Gloeocapsopsis sp. IPPAS B-1203: one gene and its partner. The protein of the gene in region 2 interacts with the protein of the main gene of each other region in a pairwise test. Links are inferred from orthologs where the notes say so. Each region holds a gene or a part of one and is shown on either strand. Other genes may lie near its edges. The genes, in order: CSQ79_RS19155 and def.

Evidence for each region.
Region 1: the proteins of def (region 2) and CSQ79_RS19155 interact in binary tests that used the Escherichia coli proteins (3 or more experiments, as listed by UniProt). The link is inferred for Gloeocapsopsis sp. IPPAS B-1203 from one-to-one orthologs.

What each region holds. Positions count from the first base shown.
Region 1 is NZ_PEIG01000011.1:159,737-163,038, reverse strand. The notes cover bases 331-3,302. They hold CSQ79_RS19155 (aspartate-semialdehyde dehydrogenase), read left to right. Parts: upstream 331-1,271; coding sequence 1,272-2,333; downstream 2,334-3,302. Other genes in these bases: dapA (4-hydroxy-tetrahydrodipicolinate synthase), read left to right, coding at 2,378-3,271; tig (trigger factor), read right to left, coding at 331-567. Also shown: more of tig, read right to left, coding at 1-330.
Region 2 is NZ_PEIG01000001.1:161,322-164,633, forward strand. Bases 259-3,240 are described here. They hold def (peptide deformylase), read right to left. Parts: upstream 2,041-3,240; coding sequence 1,477-2,040; downstream 259-1,476. Other genes in these bases: CSQ79_RS00760 (PrsW family glutamic-type intramembrane protease), read right to left, coding at 259-1,118; CSQ79_RS00765 (hypothetical protein), read right to left, coding at 1,255-1,464; petD (cytochrome b6-f complex subunit IV), read right to left, coding at 2,322-2,807; CSQ79_RS00780 (TetR/AcrR family transcriptional regulator), read left to right, coding at 2,984-3,240. Also shown: more of CSQ79_RS00760, read right to left, coding at 1-258; more of CSQ79_RS00780, read left to right, coding at 3,241-3,312. UniProt on the Escherichia coli protein: Removes the formyl group from the N-terminal Met of newly synthesized proteins. Requires at least a dipeptide for an efficient rate of reaction. N-terminal L-methionine is a prerequisite for activity but the enzyme has broad specificity at other positions.

The DNA of each region.
Region 1 (3,302 bases), on a different replicon or contig from region 2:
TTGTGGCTCCTGTTCCTCCTCTTGAGCTAGATAGCCTTTAAAATCAACTATAGCAACATCTCCAAGTTGTGCTGCTCTTCCTTCTACTGGAATCAGAGTTGCCATTTCACTGCGTTGCTCTGCCAGTAAATTATCGACTTTTTCAGGATTATACTTAACTTCCTCAGCTTTAACATGCAAATCGGTGTATTGGGTAAGATTTACTTCTGGTTGGACGTCAACTGCTGCAGAAAACTGTAAGGCTTGTCCAGGTTCGTATTGAGCGATCAATTCTTCAAACGAGGAGCGTAGCTGCGGTTGACCAATGGCTTGGATATCTTCTTGCTTAATTGCTTCAGTAATTCCCGTTTGAATAAGTTCTTCTAAGGCAGCTGCCTTGACTTGCACCAAACCTAATCGCTGAAGCAAGATTTGGCGCGGTACTTTTCCCTTGCGAAACCCAGGAACATTCATTGTGCGCGTTAGTTTTTGAATGACCTGGTCATAGGTCTGTTGAGACTTTTCTGCTGAAATTTCTATAGCCAAACCAATTTGACTAGCGGGAAGTTTTTCCTGGGTGACTTTCATTTTGCGCTTGTATTTCCGAACAATTTGACTACTCAAGCAAGACTGAACTAATTGCTACTTTAGGATTTGCTCTTGAGCATTGAACTATTCTATCTTTAAGCTTAGTCTATGCCAGATAGTGCCAGAATATAAATTGTGGGCGATCGCATTACTTTTTGTCTAAATAAAAAAGTGCTTTACTCACCTGTCTTAATTAGGTTCTGTAGTGTGATATTCTGGTTGGCACTTTATAAATAACACTATTCGCTGTCCAAGCATGACATCTTAGATTAAAGCATCTGACAAGGTTACAGCTACTTATGATGGTGTCAGTAGCAATTATGTACAGTATAAGCTCAAGGGCATCTAGGGTTTAAAGTACGTACGTATTATCTGTACATTAGTGACTTCATTTCGCGTGTCTCAATTAAATTCATCTTGCAGTGGAACTATGACTTTTGTTAACTGGCACAACAGCAGAAGCGCCATCTAAATTGTTAAAATTAGTTTAAAATAAAAAGTATGATATCCAATTTTGCATACTAAATTTAAAGATAATTAAGAATTGTTTGATTATTAAAAATATATTGTTGTTAGTTAAAAAAGTTATTAGTTGTCATCAAAATGGATAAGAAACTAAATAAGTAAATCTTAAGATTAGAAAAAGTATCTATTTTTTAGCATAAAGATAAGTTAATCAAATAATTTTGTTTAAGGAGGAAAGTTTGACAAAATCATATCGTGTTGCAATCTTAGGTGCGACAGGTGCTGTCGGTGCAGAATTACTAGATCTGTTGGCTAATAGAAATCTTCCAGTAGCTGATTTGAAATTACTAGCATCATCTCGTAGCGCAGGCAAAAGTTTACAGTTTCAGGGAGAAAACATTGTAGTAGAACCAGTGAGCGATCGCTCATTCAATAATATAGATATTGTTTTGGCTTCGGCTGGAGGTTCTACCTCAAAAGCTTGGGCGGCAAAAGCTGTGGCATCTGGTGCAGTTGTTATTGATAATTCCAGTGCTTTTCGTATGGAGCCGTGCGTCCCTCTAGTAGTTCCTGAAGTAAATCCGCAAGCTGCTGCTAGCCACCAAGGTATTATTGCTAATCCTAACTGTACAACTATTTTGATGACAGTTGCTGTTTGGCCGTTACATCAAGTCAAACGAGTGCAGCGCATCGTTGCTGCAACATACCAATCGGCAAGTGGGGCTGGAGCAAGAGCGATGGAGGAAGTAAAAATTCAAGCTCAGGCGATACTCAATGGTGAAACGCCAACAGCAGAAGTTTTGCCTTACCCATTAGCTTTTAACCTTTTTCCTCATAACTCTCCTATCAATGAACTGGGATACTGCGAGGAAGAAATGAAAATGGTCAACGAGACTCGCAAGATCTTTGACGACCAAAATATTCGAGTTACGGCAACCTGTGTTCGGGTTCCCGTCTTACGCGCGCACTCAGAAGCGATTAACTTAGAGTTTGAGACACCGATGAGTGTTCAGGAAGCAAAGGAAATTTTAAGCGAAGCTCCTGGCGTGCAGATTGTGGAAGATTGGAAAGCAAACTATTTTCCGATGCCAATTGAAGCGACAGGGCGCGATCCAGTTTTAGTAGGTCGCATCCGCCAAGATATTTCGCATTCTCATAGTTTAGAACTATGGATTTGTGGAGACCAGATCCGCAAAGGTGCAGCACTCAATGCGGTACAAATTGCCGAACTATTGATTAAAAACGATTGGCTACAACCAACCTCTGGAAACCAACAACCAGTGACCATAGTTAATAACTAACACACTGCTAAGATATGGACTGCTACTCAATGAGGAGTTAAAGGGTGATAGACTTTGGACGCGTTATGACGGCTATGGTTACGCCATTCAAGGAAGATGGCAACGTGAATTATGCCGTGGCAGAGCAATTGGCAGTGTATCTAGCGGAAAACGGTACAGATACCCTAGTCGTCTGTGGTACTACCGGAGAATCACCCACTCTCTCTTGGGATGAAGAATATGAATTATTTCAAGTCATCCTTAAAGCAGTAGCAGGAAAAGCTTTGGTTATGGCGGGAACAGGCTCTAACTCAACTAAAGAAGCGATCGCAGCTACAGAAAAAGCCGCTAAAATAGGAGTACATGGATCTTTACAAATTGTTCCTTACTACAACAAACCACCACAAGCCGGTATCTATCAGCACTTCAAGGCAATTGCTCAAGCTTGTCCTGAACTGCCGATTATTTTATACAACGTGCCTGGACGCACTGGGCAAAACTTACAACCAGAAACGGTGGCTCGTTTGGCAGAAGTCGAAAATATCGTAGGGATCAAAGAATCAAGTGGTAATCTAGACCAAGCTAGTGAAATTCGCCGATTGACTTCAAGTGAATTTAAACTATACTCAGGTGACGACTCTTTAACGTTACCCTTGTTATCAGTTGGCGGGAGTGGAGTTGTTAGTGTTGCTAGTCATTTAGTGGGTACACAACTCCAAAAAATGATTCAATCTTTTACTACAGGACAAATTCAAGTAGCAACTCAAATTCATTTGAAACTTTTTCCCTTATTCAAAGCTCTATTTGTTACAACCAATCCAATTCCTGTAAAAGCAGCACTTAAACTTCAAGGTTGGGAAGTTGGCTCAACACGCTTGCCATTACATGAAGAAGCAAATGAAGTTAGTCAAAAGCTCAATAAAATACTAATAGAAATAGGCTTGAAATCTAATTGTTGAAAGATAAATTAAGTATAATTAAATATTAAAT
Region 2 (3,312 bases):
TAGCCAAAATAGCCGCTGTAAGCCATATGTCCAGCTATTGATCCTAATATTCGAGGAATCAATAGTTGGAAACCAACAAGTTCACCCACACCACCCTGAGCTGCTACACTGCGAGTAATTTCTGGAACATATTGCCTCAATGTTTCTACCAAAGTAAAGCTCATAGCGGAAGCTGTACCTAGTAAAATTCCGTCTAACGGTTCTGCAATACCAATGCGTTCTCGCCACGGAGATTGCAAACGTCTTCCGATGATATAAGCCCAAAGTACTGGTAACGCTTTAAGCAGTTCTTCCATCAATCCAGCACCAAAAAACATCCGTATCAATAGTTCAGGGAAGCTTACGGATTCAGCAGTTAAAGGAATCTGACCAGGAAGTAGTCTACGAAAAACAAAAATAAATAACGGTAAAATAGGACTTAGTAAAATTAGCAGAGAAGCGATCGCGACTCCTAAAATTACCCACCAAGGCTTACGCTTACCACAAAGCTGATAAACGAAGTAATAAGCAGCACCCGCCAGGTAGATTGCAACAAGTATCTGATTAAAGTATGCTGTTTCAGGTCTGCCTACCGTGGCAAACATCAAAACAACAAAGATAACTGTGAGTACTCCTGGAATGAGATATGCCTTACTTGTTAAATCCTTTGCCGTAGCTGCAATGGGAAATAACTGAGTAAAGCTGACTGAGTGTTCTGAAGATGAAGTTTCAATGAGTTGCGGTGTTTCTTCTGGAGTAGATTGTAGTGTGTGTTGAATATGAGTTGTATATTCAAAAACAAATTCGGCGCCGTTATATCCCAGCGTAATGCGATCGCCTGCGCGCAACTCTTGACATCGCTCCAAACGACGTCCATTGACGTAAGTACCATTGGCACTATTTAAGTCACAGACAAGCCAACGCCGTTGAATGCCACTATTCAACATTGGTCGGAAAACTACATGACGGCGAGATACCATGCCATAAATACTAGAATCTAGTATGATCTGACAACTATGGTCGCGCCCAACAACAACCTCTTGAGTTCTAGAGAGGGGATAGCGACGACCAATATCTGGTTCCCCTACACTGTTACGAGGTAATTGCTGCAAAAATCCCTCAGTGTCTTGTCCGGTCATGAGTTGGAATACGGTGTTGGCAACAGCATACAGCAGTTATGACTGACTGCGATCAAAATTGCCATAGTTGACTCACTACTGATGTAGTAGTGAGCTTATCCATAATTGAGGATGCTACCTAAATTGCCTAAGGCTTCTACTTACTGTTTGCAGCATTGGTATCACGCACCGCGGCATAAAACAAAAAGCCCGTTAGAGGAATACTCATTGCTAGAATAACACTTGTCACAGTTACTCCTAAATCTGGCTGCCCAGAAGAAAGTTCAAACACTGAACCTACTCCGGCGATCGCTGCTATGCATGAGCCACCAAGAAATAGCCCACTTTTAGGGGTCATTGTATTCATTTTGTAATTTTCCTAAGCGAATGGTTTAACAGCTTTTGCCGAGAAGCCGTGCTTTGATAGCTCAGCATTCAGTGCGATTTGATTTTCTACTCGATCAACAAATAATACTCCATTGAGGTGATCGATTTCATGTTGAATGCAACGCGCTAATAACTCATTAGCTTGTAATGTCCGAGGACGTCCGTTTTCATCCTTGTAGCTAATTTCAACAACTTGAGGACGTACAACATCCAAATAAACGCCAGGAATACTCAAACACCCTTCTTGCATCACGCACAGTTCTGGGCTAAGTTTCTTAATCGCTGGATTCACTAAAATTAGTGGGGGGTTGGCTGGGTTGTCTGGTTCGCAATCGATAACAATGACTTGTTTTTGAACTGCTACTTGCGGTGCTGCTAAACCAATACCATCTGCACTATACATTGTTTGCAGCATTTCTTTGGCAAGGAGGCGAAGTTCTTGATCGACTTTCGCAACTCGCTTAGCCGACTGGCGTAAAGCGCGATCGCCTAAGAATCGAATATCTAATGGAGGGTTTTTTAATTTTTGTTTTTCAACAACAACTTCAGAAGGCATAGAATTGTAACTCGCTTTTTTCCGCTAATCTCATTTTTATTTTATCAAGCCGCGATTCTCTCCATTCTCGCTTGTTCTCAAGAGAAATATCATGTGGATAACAGAATTTCGCTCAATTGCTTTCTCTTGGGATCTTGCTTGATACATAGTTATGCTGCCTGAGTTGTTGCTTGTGCCAGTAGCTTGAAGCTTATCCGGTGGTATTCAATCTCAAGCTACTGCAATGTTTTTGTCGAATAGTGTTTTGAAGGATTTAGTTGGGCGATCGCAGAGCGAAATTCCTAAAATAAACCAAGAGTCAAAGATTGATCAATTGGGAAAATAGCACCAATTCCCAACCAGAACGTGACTAAAATGCCAAATAAAAAAACAATCGTGGCAATTGGGCGGCGAAATGGATTTTGAAATTTATTGACACTCTCGATAAATGGAATACATATTAGCCCCAATGGAATAGAAACCATTGCCACAATGCCCAATAGTTTGTTAGGGACAACGCGAAGAATCTGAAAAACTGGGTACAGATACCACTCTGGAAGAATCTCTAGTGGAGTGGCAAAGGGATTAGCAGGTTCTCCCATCATAGCTGGATCAAGTACTGCCAAACCTACACATAAAGCCAGAGTTCCAAGTATGACTACTGGAAAGATGTAAAGGAGTTCATTCGGCCATGCAGGTTCTCCGTAGTAGTTGTGCCCCATTCCCTGCATCAGCTTTGCCCGTAGTTTTGGATCGCTTAAATCAGGCTTCCTAGAAATTCCTGCCACAGCTTAGCTCCTTCTTCCTCAAGTGGTGTATGTTCAGGTACGAAAACTTTGCAGGACAAATCATCCCACCTTGCTTAAGCTGGTTGAGTTAAATCTTCCTCAATTAGGGAGACAAGTTTGTCTCCTGCAAATTGCTGCTAGTATATCCCTATGGAGACAAGTTTGTCTACTTTGCTATGGTAACTTCCGAATCGAGTGCTGCCCGTCAGCAAATCTTAGAAACAGCCTCACAACTCTTCTACCAAAAAGGTATTCAGAATGTTGGTATCAACGAAGTCGTTGCTACATCAGGAGTTGCGAAAAGAACTTTATACAGACATTTCCCCTCAAAAGACGACTTAATTCTCGAAGTCATGCAATATAGAGCTAAGCAGTGGTTAAGCTGGTTTGAAGACGCCGTCACTAGCAAAGGTGGCACAGCTAAAGAGCGGCTTCTTGCAACTTTTGATGTTCTTCAGGAATGGTATGCTAATCCTGACTTCCGAGGTTGCCCTTTCATCAATGC